One region of the Globicatella sanguinis genome, then DNA from elsewhere that is predicted to be linked to it. Evidence: predicted binding sites of a transcription regulator. Region 1 holds the regulator's gene; the other holds the start of a gene.
What was found. Region 1 encodes NrdR, which represses ribonucleotide reductase genes. Its sites were predicted from a motif close to ACACNATATATNGTGT; they were not measured.
Positions count from the first base shown of each region.

Region 2: nrdH (glutaredoxin-like protein NrdH) is a predicted target of NrdR. The motif match lies at 4,657-4,672, and genes of this name have one in related genera.

Region 1 covers NZ_CP126962.1:2,079,177-2,085,758, forward strand. Annotated here, with positions in the region: gene mutM (DNA-formamidopyrimidine glycosylase) at 140-994, shown strand; gene coaE (dephospho-CoA kinase) at 1,036-1,614, shown strand; gene CYJ72_RS09245 (TM2 domain-containing protein) at 2,007-2,378, shown strand; gene nrdR (transcriptional regulator NrdR) at 2,632-3,111, shown strand; gene CYJ72_RS09255 (DnaD domain protein) at 3,104-4,561, shown strand; gene dnaI (primosomal protein DnaI) at 4,561-5,493, shown strand; gene CYJ72_RS09265 (hypothetical protein) at 5,498-5,695, shown strand; gene tnpA (IS200/IS605 family transposase) at 6,111-6,551, opposite strand.
Region 2 covers NZ_CP126962.1:420,975-427,556, forward strand. Annotated here, with positions in the region: gene CYJ72_RS01690 (peptidylprolyl isomerase) at 1-1,028, opposite strand, end outside; gene CYJ72_RS01695 (YtxH domain-containing protein) at 1,119-1,481, opposite strand; gene CYJ72_RS01700 (HIT family protein) at 1,481-1,918, opposite strand; gene CYJ72_RS01705 (ISLre2 family transposase) at 2,259-3,650, opposite strand; gene CYJ72_RS01710 (DUF1294 domain-containing protein) at 3,734-3,922, opposite strand; gene nrdH (glutaredoxin-like protein NrdH) at 4,349-4,579, opposite strand; gene epsC (serine O-acetyltransferase EpsC) at 5,070-5,636, opposite strand; gene cysK (cysteine synthase A) at 5,629-6,537, opposite strand.

The sequences.
Region 1 (6,582 bases):
AATAGACCGTAACATCAAGGAAATGCAGGTGAAACATTGATAACAGTAATAACCTTTGATAGAATCAAATTATTATATGAGGGTACCGCTTAGCATAAATAAAGACTTTAATGAGCGGTTTTACTAAAGGAGTTTTAAGATGCCAGAATTACCAGAAGTCGAGAGTGTCCGTCAAGGGCTAATTCACTTGGTGCAAGGGAAAGTCATCCAGGACATTGTGATTGATTGGGATCGAATTATCGTGACCGAACAACCTTTATCAGACTGGATTGAGCATTTAAAAGGTCAACAAATCAATACGGTTGAAAGACGAGCAAAATTTTTAATTTTCCGCTTTGATGATTGGGCGATGATTTCACATTTACGTATGGAAGGGAAATACCATTTTTACCCAGCTGATGAAGTGCCGACTACTAAAGATAAGCATACTCATGTTCGTTTTCTTTTTAATGATGGTAGCCAACTACATTATCACGATGTAAGAAAATTTGGTCGCATGGAATTAGTCGCACCTGAAGCCGTACAAGATTATTTCTTAGCACGTAAATTAGGGCCAGAACCGAATGCGGAACAATTCCATTTGTCGACTTTTAAAACACAATTAAGTCAATTGAAAAAGCCAATCAAACCATTACTTTTAGATCAAAGAGTCGTGGCGGGGTTGGGTAATATTTATGCTGACGAAGTGCTCTTTGAAGCAAAAATCCATCCTACTAGACCAGCCAACAGCTTAACAGATCAAGAAGTGGCACAATTATATGATGCGATTTTAAACATTATGGCGGCAGCCATCAAAGCCGGTGGTTCAAGCGTGAGAACGTATTTAAACTCATTAGGAGAAGCCGGTACCTATCAAGAACAATTGCAAGTTTATGGACGACCTGAAGAACCGTGTCCACGCTGTGGTCAATTAATCAGTAAAATCCAATTTGCCGGCCGCGGGACACATTTTTGTAGCCATTGTCAGCCAGTAGCATGCATTAAAGAGGCTTAGAATTTAATCAGAGCCTTAACTAGAATGGAGGGGTTATAGAGGTGAAAAAAATTGGGATTACCGGTGGTATTGCGACCGGAAAATCAACTGTTTCGCATTACCTGCGACAAAAAGGCTACACGGTCGTTGATGCTGACGAAGCGGCACGAGCAGTAGTCGCACCGATGAGTCTTGGGATTGATAAAGTGATTGATGCTTTCGGCCACCAAATGGTCAAAAGTGACGGTCAATTAGACCGGGAATTATTAGGCAGTGTTATTTTTAAGGATGAAGCAAAACGCGACCAACTCAATCATTTGTTACATCCTTTGATTATGGATTGGATGGACCAACAAATCGCCAAAGCTGAAACAGAGATTGTCTTTGTGGATGTGCCATTGTTGTATGAAGTAGGTTATGACCAAAAAGTCGATCGAGTTTGGTTAGTTTATGTCAATCGTATGACCCAATTGCAACGCCTAATGGATCGCAATCACTTAACAGAGCAAGAAGCCAACCAACGGATTAATAGCCAATGGTCCTTAGAAGCTAAAAAGGAAAAAGCCGACGTCGTCATTAATAATGAAGGTGACTTAGACACTTTATACCGTCAAATAGATCAGTTATTAGAAGAATTATAATCAGGTAATGGGTGGTCCAATCATAATAGTAACGTTATGGCGAAACAGCGACCTTTATACTGCAATTATCACACCGTCTCAACTGAGGATAGTTAAGACTATTGTAATAGCTCCGCCACTAAGGTTTATTAAGACTACTGGCTTAATATCGCAATTGAGGTTTGTTATTACTATTACCACAATGTTGCACTTAAGGTTTAAGAGGATTACTATCATACCGTCGCAACATAGATTAAATACAACTAGCACAACATCGAAACTACAGGTTATAGGTATCAATAAGCTAAAATACGAACTCAATTTTATGAGTTTAGTTATACGAAAATTACAGGATTAACAGCACAAAATTCAAACAAAGTGCAGTGCTTGTCATGACAAAAAGGAGAAAAAAGATGGACTTTTTATTTTTAATATTTGTTTTCGTGGTGTTATTCATCTTGTCAAGAAGAGATGAGCGCAGAAATAAACGCTATTATCAACAGATGAATCACTATCAAACATATAATCAATATGGACAACCGGTGAACCCCTATCAACAAGCACCGTACCCACCTTATGGTAAAGCGATTGGTAAATGGACTTATTTCTTAGTAGTTTTCTTTTTAGGTGGCTTGGGTGTTCATAAATTTATCGCTGGCAAATGGGTTCAAGGATTATTATATTTAGCCTTTTCATGGACTTTTGTGCCTAGCTTATTTGCTTTTTTCCATTTGATTGGAGTGTTATTTAGACAACCAGACCAGTTTGGCAATATTTATATTTAATATTTGTTGCGTTAGATGACGAACAGAAGGCAATATGATATTTTGACTGAATATTTATTTTTAATATTGGTAGTGTTAGATGACCTCTATCTATTGAATCTAAGCGTCTAAGAATCAATTTTTTAACTCATAAAACTTTCACTACCGCATCATACTATCATGAAACTAACTGAGGTTTTCAGAGTGTCAATGCCGGTATAGATATGCTACAATAGGAATAACTAACAGTGTTTAGAAAGGAGGAGCGCTTTTTATGCTATGTCCAAAATGTCAAAGTTCACAAACAAAAGTCATTGATTCACGTTCTGTCGATGATGATACTTCGATTCGCCGTCGTCGTGAGTGTTTAAATTGTGGGTACCGTTTTAATACTTATGAACGAGTGGAACGCACCCCTTTACTTGTAGTCAAACGGGATGGGACTCGTGAAGAATTTAGCCGCGAAAAATTATTAAGAGGGATTATTCGTTCCGCAGAAAAACGTCCGATAACGAGAGAACAAATGGAACGTTTAGCCTCCGATGTCGAAAATGATATCCGTAATTATACTGACACGGAGATTCCAAGCGAACAAATCGGTGAATATGTGATGCCTCGTCTGTTAGAATTAGATGAAGTCAGTTACATCCGTTTTGCGAGTGTTTACCGTCAATTTCAATCACGCGAAATGTTTATGAAAGAATTGGAAAGCATGATGAAATCACGAAGTGAAGTGCAAGAGAGCGATGAGTGAATTAAAAAGTCCAATCCAACCCTTTATCGTGAGACATAAAGGAGCCCTGTCGGCCATCCAAATGCAAAGCCTAGTGCAATTGTATCAACCGATTATCGGGATGGATGCCGTCAATTTTTATTTATTATTATTCCAACAGCCGGTCAATGAACAAAAGATTTCAACGCAAAAAGTTCATTCGAGTTTATTTCCTTATATCGCGGGTTCGTTAGGGAAAATCGATGATGCGCGCCTCCATTTAGAAGCAGTCGGCTTAATTGAGACCTTTAAACAAACGGGTGAAGGGATTTTATATCCTACGTTGCTCTATGATATGCAATACCCATTATTAATTAAAGACTTTTTAGACAATCCTTTATTAAGTAACGCCTTGATCAATCAATTAGGCGATGTGGAATTTTTTGAAGTAGTGCGCCAATGGGAAGTTGCTCCTATCGAAATGGCTGAATACGAAGAAGTGACCGTCTCCTTTGAAACGATCATGACGCCAATCCATAATGATTATCAAGCGCAAGCTTATGAAGCTAAAAATGGTTATAATCTGCAACACCATGATCAAAAGCCACCCTCTATCTCGGTGGTGGATGATTTTGACTATATGCAAGTAATGCGCAAATTAATTAGGGCGGGGATTGATCATCAAGTTTTAGGGCCAAGGGTAAAGCAAGAAACATTGGCGATTCATAAAGTATATGGCTTTGATGAAGAACAGATTAGTCAGTTATTATTAGAAAGCTATGATAGTGAGTTACCGGCTATTCAATATCAAGAGTTAAAATTAGCTGCTCAACGGATGAGCGAAAAGAATAAACATCAAACAACCAATGTTCCACCCGCTTCGTCACAGCCAACAAAAGAGATTGTTAAAAAAACGACCATCCAAACATTAAAAGAGCAGTATCCTCATTTTTCAGAAGCTGATTTAGAAATCATGGCTCTGTGTGAAGAAGTATCACCCGAAGTATTGTTAACACAAATTAAGCAATCAAAAAATGGTTTTGTCTCTAGTAATGAGATCCAGTATGTTCATAATATTGCGATGCGCTCGCAGTTACCAAAGAGTGTGCAAACATTCTTAGTCTATTATTTATTAATGATTGAGAATCGTGCTGATTTTCAAAAAGGTGAAAGTGAACGGATTGCTAACTTATGGCAACAAGAACAGCTAACCACAGTGGCGAAAGCAATGACCTTTGTTCATCAAAAAGCCAAAGATCGTATGATGAAGCAAAAACAATATGAAAACCGTCAAAATCATAATAAATCATATCAAAGCTATCAACGTCAAAAGAAAACGGAGCGCCAGCCTTATTGGGCACAACAGAATCAAGAAAGTCAAAAAAATCAATCGGATACTCAGCCGACCGATACGCCAGCGGTTGAACAACCATCGGAAGTTGATTTACGTAGTCAATTAGGTCAAATATTTGAGAGAGGACGGGATGAATAATGAAAACCATTCAAGAAATATTAAAAAACTTCTTAAACGAACCGCATTTTAATGAAACATATAAAAAAACAGTGAGTCATATTTTAAATCATCCAGCGGTACAAGAGTTTGTTCATTTACATAATGAGTCCGTGTCTCAAGAAATGATTCAAAATTCGCTTTCCAAACTGAATGAGTTTGTCTTAGAATATGATGCTTATCAAGCAGGTAAGCCGGGGAAAAACCCAGGTTATACCCCCATCTTATTTATCAATCAAAATTATATTGACATCGCTTATCAACCAACACCTGAATTTTTACGGATGCAAGAAGAACGCAAAATGCGCTCATACATTGATAACCGTATGATGAGTCGGGATGTGCGTGATGCTAAGATTGATGATGTAAACTTGGATTCTGCTTCGAGAAAACAGTTAATGTCTGAAGTGGTTTCGTTTGTGAGACAATATAAAGAAAATCCTTATCAAGCCCAAGGTTTATATATTGCCGGACCTTTCGGGATAGGGAAGACATTTATTTTAGGGGCATTAGGGAATGAATTAGCCCGTCTAGGCATTAAAGTGATGATGTTACATTATCCAACCTTTGCGACTGAGATTAAAGAAGCAATTACCTCCAATCAGGTGCAATCGATTATTGATGATGTCAAGAAACCCCAAATCTTAATGTTAGATGATATTGGTGCAGAAAGTAATTCAGCTTGGTTACGCGATGATGTGTTAAGTGTCATCTTAGAATACCGTATGAAAGAGAAATTACCGACTTTCTTTACGTCCAATTTCTCAATGGATGAATTAGTCTACCATTTACAAGAAACCCGTGATGCAACGGAGAATATTAAGGCAGCACGAATTATGGAGCGGGTGAAATTCTTATCACACGAAGTCAGATTAGATGGCGAGAATTTACGCCAAAAAGAAAGAGGGCATTAAGTCGATGAAATTTGATCCACAAGACCAACAAGATTTTTTAAGAATTATTAAAAGTCTTTTGTTCACCAGTATATTCGTCCAAATAGTCATTTTAGGCGTCTATGTCTTTGGTGAAAAACAATTAACCTTAGCCTTTCCTATGTTATTAGGTATTTTTGTCACCATCGTGGCATTGGTTTATAGCTTTGGCTTAAGGGACTAAATGAATATAAAACGAATAGCGTGGGCTAGAAGGAAACCAAATGATTGGTAACTTTCTAGTCCACGCTATTTTATGAATGATGATAAATGGACAAGATTTGCGAGGGCAAAAATACAAATTGTTAGTTTAACGCTATTTAGCGACGATAATTATTATATGTTTTTGTAAATATCGCCTCGATTATTGATATCGATAATGTGAATATTACCGTTAGTATGAGTGTGGGTGAAAATGACCCGGTAATCGCCAATACGTAGTCTAAAACCATTATAGCCTTTTAGTTTTTTTACATCGCCTAAAGGTAATAAACTGATGGCAGTTAAAATTCTATTAGCATGATTCTTGGGAAGTCTTTTAATGAATTTTATTTAAAGTCGCCCCTTGAGAAAACCGTGTAATTCACTACATGGATGAATCAAGTTCTAGGGCGACTGTCATTGTATTCTGTTAATTGATTTTCAATATATTTTTTAACAGTTTCTTTAGACATACTACCTACTGTTGACATGAAATAACTAGGTGTCCATAAATGGCCACCCCATAACATTGCCTTTGTTTCTGGATAAGCTTTGAACCATAGACGGGCAGATTTCCCTTTAAGTGTCTTGACGATACTACTTGCAGCATGTTTTGGGTTGAACGAAATCAACATATGGATATGGTCAGGCATAACTTGCAGCGATTGGATGACAATATCGTGTTCATCACAAATGTGGGTCAACATATCTTGCATGGCGTTTTGTTTTTCAATGGTTGTAAATATTTCTTTACGATACTTTGTTACCCAAACCAAATGGAAATTAAAATCATAGACATTTGTCCTTGTTTTTACCATCATACGTAAACACCTCTTTATTTACATTATAACAATTGATATCGCTATAAAC
Region 2 (6,582 bases), 960 kb from region 1:
GTTTCTTCTGATTCGCCTTCAGCTGTTGTTTCTTCCGCTTCTGATTCACCTTCAGCCGTCGTTTCTTCAGCGGCTTCTTCAGCGGCTTTAGCACTTTCTTCAGCTGCTTCAATTGCAGCCATTAATTCATCTAAAGCTGGTTTTAAATCTTCATCTTTAATTTCTACGCCTTTTTCTTTAATGAATTTACCAACAATGCTATAAGCTAAATTAGAATCGTTGTATTTACTATCTAAATACTGTTGTTTCACTTCATCTTTTACTTCATCATAAGGTTTCTTCTCACCATTATTGATAACATTGATAACATGGTATCCATATTGTGATTTAACAGGTTCTGGCACTAACTCTCCGCTAGCAACAGATTTAACAGCTTCTTCAAATTCAGGAACCATTTGTCCAGCTGAGAATTCACCTAAATTACCACCATCCGCTGATGAGCTATCAGTTGATAATTCTTTTGCTAAATCTTCAAATTTTTCACCGTTATTTAAACGTTCAATAACTGCGTTAGCTTCTTCTTCTGTTTCTACTAAAATATGTTGTGCTTCCATTTTTGGCGCATAATCATTTTCGTAGTATGCTTTAATCGCTTCTTCTGAAGTATCTACATTTTTGCTAATAACTTCTTGGAATAAGTTACGAATATAAACAGACTCTCTAAAATCATCAATTGATCCTAAGTTTTGGTAAGCTAATAATTGTTGGAAAACTTGCTCGCCACCAGCACTTTCAATTTGTGCGTTTACTTCTTCGTCAGCAGATTTCTTCAATGCCTCAGCGTCATCTACATTTTGAGTTAACACTTTTTGAATAATCATACTACGTAAAGTAGCTGTACCAGCTTTCGCTTTTAATTCAGCATAGAAATCATCTAACGAAATGGTCTCGTCTCCAATAGTTGCGATTACTTCTGATTTATTATCAGCTGCTGATTCTGCATTTTCATTCGCTTTTGTAGGAGTGCATCCTGCTAATAAGAACATTACTGCCGATCCAGTCACTACTTTTACTAAACTTTTTTTCATTATAAATAAAACTCCTTCATTGACTTAAAGTGTATAACAAGATAACTATAACATATTTTGTGGTCGTATGGTACATTTTCAAGAAAAATACTAATTTTCAGATACATTTGATAGATTGTTCATATTTTCTTCTAAATTATCTTTCAATGTCTCAATTCTTCTTTGAATGCGATTAATACGCGGTTGATTATTTTCCATAAAATGTTTAATATCACCTTGTAATTCTTCAACCAATGCCTGAGTAGTTTGGACACCATCATTTTTCACTTGATCGACAACAGTATTCAAATGATCTACTTTAAATTTTAAGTCAGTCACATCGCTTTGCGTTTGCTCTTTAAATTCTTTCAATTGCGTCCGTGTTTCTGATCCTTTTCGGGGGGCATTGAGTAGACCAATGGCTCCTCCAATAACAGCACCCCAAAATAAGCCAGACCAAAAAGTTTGTTTCATTATTCAGTCACCTCACTAATCCCTTGAGTAATTTGCTCAGCTAAAGAAGTTAGCTGTTCTTTGGATACATCATCCATATGATTAGTAAATGTTAAACTAAAGCCATCTTTTTCACCATAACGTGGAATGAGATGCCAATGTGAATGAAAAACTGTTTGATAAGCTGCCTCGCGATTGTTATTTAAAATATTTAAACCTAACATATCGGGAAATGCTTTATCTAATCCTTTTGCAATTTTCGGTAAACGTGCCAACACATCCCCCGCTAATGTTGGTGAATAATCAAAAATATCTTGCACATGTTCTTTCGGGACTAATAATGTATGACCAGGAGTTGTTTGAGAAATATCTAAAAAGGCATACACTAAATCATCTTCATAAACCTTTACAGAAGGAATTTCTCCATTTATTATTTTACAAAAAATACAATCAGTCATTTATAAAACCTCCATTCTAATTGAAATAAGTATAACAAATTTAAAATAGTGAAGCAAAAAATTGATAATATACGATAGTGTTAAATTATTGTTGGTTTTCCTCTACCATACTTTTTACTAATTATCTGAACCCAGTTTCATGGATTCCATATTTTAATCGATATCCTTGATAGCCAGCCTCTAGCGGCATGGGAGGATCTGGAAGTCTTTAGGGAGGCATTTCCTCCCGATAGCCAATCCAGTCTCGCTAGACGCCAGTACCATGCCGTTGCTCGCTATCAAGCATTCACTTCATCGCCTTTAGCTATCATTATGAAGACTGGCTTCAATCTACTATATTTCAATAACCAGCGATTGTCCCAAGAGCCTGGCGACTGCGTGTGTTATTGGAATAGTGTAAGATGGCTACTTTACCACTCCAATCATACTGACGAACGTATTTCCGCCCCACACGGCCATCTAATTTCTCTACTCTTCTTTTTCTTTCTTTTGTTTTAATTTGATTTGTTACCCAAGTTTTTAAATCGCCACCATTTAAGTCATAAGCACGGGCTTTAGCGATGTTTTCTGCTCCTGTTGTACTCCATCCTAACGGTCGCGAACTTAAACGAGCACTTAACCAATGGCTGACGTGACCTTCGGCACTACAACCGATATATTGAGGGTCCCTTTGTCTTTGAATAGAATCCCAATTTCCTATCAGATAGCGACGGACCTTTTGAAGCGTTTGTTTCGAAGAGTCGGGTAGCGACGGATCGCTGAGTCGCACTTCGAAGTAGTCCTGTAAATAGCCTTTTTCACCTGTATAAAGCCAACGATGTAAAGTGGCGTATAAATGATTATTACTGATACCAACACATGCCTGACGAAGGTATTTAACCGTATGATAAGGGTCAAGAACAAAGCGTGTTTGAGTCGGTAAATAGTCCAACCCTTTCTTAATCCAGTGAGCCCCGTCTCCACTTAAATAAAGGGTCGGACAGGCTGCTAAATCGTATTGTTGGTCGAGATAGTAATAAACATCTTCCCACAATTCCTCGCTATCTTCGTATAAGCCTGTGAAGATGCGACTAATATTTAATTCTTTTCGGTCACTTGATTCTAAATTTTCTTTGTATCCTTCGTGAACATACGCCAAGCGCATTTCCCGATTCTTTCCATCTTGATAAGCTACATGGTCTTCATCAGCTTCAATATATAAGCAGTCTACCTGACGCTTTGCTTCCACCGATAACGCAACAGAATCCGGACTATACTTATGCACAATATTCTTGACTGTCTGGCGACTATAAATCCCGATATGTTCGAAGCTATCAATGGTCTCTTGATAAGAATGCTTACTAGCCTTCTCGTAAATGGATGCTTCTAGATTGACATCCATGCGCTGATGAGGTGTGAGCGATAAGAAATCATCCAATAAATAACAGAACTCACCCGTTTGTTTATCTTTGTAATAACGTCTTGAAAGTTTAATGTCACCAATCAGTGTGGAGATTGTTTTCTCATCATCGCTACGATGAACGCTGTATCTTGCTTTTCTTCCAGGACTTTCAAAGATTGATTCCTCAATTGTTTTACAGAGATCTTCGGCTAAATCAACTGAGAGTTGACGCATCGTATCGCTAATAGTTTTGATGCATGTTGAAAAATCTACTTCACCTTGAATCGCTTGATTATATAAATCTGCCATCATTTCATTAATTTTTTGCATAATTTGTGTTATAATACTCATGGATAATCCTCTACCTTTCTGTGTGTTTAGACTACTTACAGTATAGCAGAGGATTATCTTTTTTGCTTTTAGCTGACCAACAGTTATTTTACACTAAGATAATATACCAACACTACTAAACAGATACCTGCCAAATAAACAATCGTAAAATAAGGTTTACGTATTTTATGACGAAAAAGAAACATTCCTACTAATCCTCCAAGTCCACCACCAAAAAATCCCATGGCTAATAAGGTCTGCTCCGAGATCCTTTGCGCGTTTTTAATAGCCATCCATTTATCCTATAACATTGCGAACAGTAAACTGACATTTAGGATGATTAAATATAAAATGAAAAAACTTTGAGCATTTAGATGGTTAAAAAAATACTCGAACAAGTTAGTTGTTAATAAAATGATGTTTTCCAATAGATTTCCTCTCTTTAATAAAAATATTATTCTATTATGCCATAATCATGTTAAGCTTAAAAGTCCGTATGGCCAATCACAATTATTCATTATAGCAATTCATTTGCAACAAATTTTCTCTAAGTAAGCTATTATTAGAGATACCTTTTAACTACTGCTTTATATTTTTTTGATGTGATTAAACTGAGTAATGTGGCTCAACCATACTATTTGACCAAGATTCATAACAATAAAAAAACTCGACTATTAGTCTAATAACTAATTAATCGAGTCAATCTAAATTTTATTGATTTATATCGCTAATTTTTCTAAGCGATCAGGTCTAAAGCCAAAGAATGGTTCTTCGCCTTCAATTTCTACTACTGGTAAAGATTGGAAGCCCATTTCCTTAATTTTATTTAATGCATCTTCATTTTCGTAAACATCAATCATTGTATATTCTACAGAATTATCTTCTAAGAATTTTTTGGTGAAATTACATTGCATACAATTTGGTTTTGAATAAACAGTTACAGTTTTCATAATCCACTCTCTTTCCGTCGATGTGATTATCGACTAATTGTCAATGACTATATACTACCCTATCTTTACTGCTATTGCAACTATATATTGTGTTTAAATTTTCCTTGAACACTAAATATAGTGTTTTTTGTGAAATTTGAGTGCTTATCAAAATTAATAATACTAAATTTCATACATTTAAAATTATCCGAAACCGATTATAACAGGCTTAAAATTTAAACTAAATACAATTCGAATAATTCTATTTTGTAAGATATTAACTTGTCTTAACTAAGTTATTTATTGATTAAAAATAGGGAGTGGACCAGACTTAGAAAATCGAATAGTTTTCGCTTCATCTGTTCACCCCCACTTAACTAATACGCTATAAAATAACAAGCACTCAGTTAGCTAAATTAATCAAGTTTAAGCCAGTCTCTCAAAGATAAATTGTTAAATGATTAATTACATATCCATAATATTTTTAATCACGATAATAAACATATTTTAATTAAATAAACCATTCAGGTGGAACACTATTATCAGGTATATCTTTTGTTTGATAATATTTTGCCGGTATTCCAACAGCAGTCACATTTTGAGGTACTGACTTTAACACCACAGCACCGGCACCTACTTTAGCACCTTGTCCAATAGTAATATTTCCTAAAACCGTTGCGCCTGCCCCTAAAATCACATCTGATTCAACAGTTGGATGCCGTTTGATACCTTTCTCCTTACCGGTCCCCCCTAAAGTTACACCGTGAAAAACCGTTACACGATTGCCAATGATGGCTGTTTCACCTATTACGACTCCGGTACCATGGTCAATAAATAGATGATGCCCAATTTGAGCACCTGGATGAATATCGATACCCGTCTTAGTTTTGGCTCTTTCGGAGACCCAACGAGCTAAAAATAAATGGTGATGACGATATAGCCAATGACTCAAGGTATGATAACGTCTCGCTTTAATGCCTGGAAATAATAGGAAAGCTTGTATCACACTATTACAAGAAGGATCTTGCTGATAAGCCCACCTGGCTTCTTCCCACCAAAATTTAAATACTTTAAGCATTAAAGAGTCCAGCAGATAAGTAACGCTCACCTGTATCTGGTAAAACTGTTACCACTGTTTTTCCATATCCTAATTCTTTTGCTAATTCAGTGGCTGCAAAGACATTAGCACCTGAGGAAATTCCAACTAACAATCCTGCTGTTTTAGCTAATGATTTAGTCGTTTCAATCGCATCTTCATTAGAAACGGTAAAAATACGATCTACAGCGTCAGCTCTATAATTATCAGGCACGAAATTTGCTCCAATTCCTTGAATTTTATGAGGACCCGCATTTCCTTCACTTAACATTGGTGAAGCAGTCGGTTCTACTGCCCAAACAATCGTTTCAGCATTTGCTTCTTTTAAAGTTAATCCTGTTCCTGAAACAGTTCCACCGGTCCCTACACCAGCCACAAAACCGTCTACTTGTTCTAAGTCTTTTAAAATTTCTTTACCCGTTGTTTCTCGATGTGCTTTAATATTCGCTTCATTAGTGAATTGTCCAAAAATAGGTGCCGATAATTCCTCAGCTAAAGCTTCTGCTTTGGCAGTAGCACCCTTCATTCCTTCTGAACCAGGAGTTAATACTAACTCCGCCCCATACGCCGCCATTAAGTTTCGACGTTCAATCGTCATAGTTTCTGGCATTACTAAAATAACTTTGATTCCTAATGCAGCCCCCATCATAGCTAAAGCGACTCCAGTATTTCCACTAGTTGCCTCAATAATAGTGCCACCCGTTTTTAAGACTCCTTTATCTAATAAATCTTGTAAAATAAATTTCGCAGCACGATCTTTAATACTTGCACTTGGGTTAAAACTTTCTACTTTAACATAAATATCAGCACGATCTTGATTTGGATTAGCTAACTTTACTAAAGGTGTATTTCCTATTGTTTCGATAATGTTCTCAAATAACATATAAAATTTCCTCCTAATAGAACCCAATACTTTTCGAATATTATC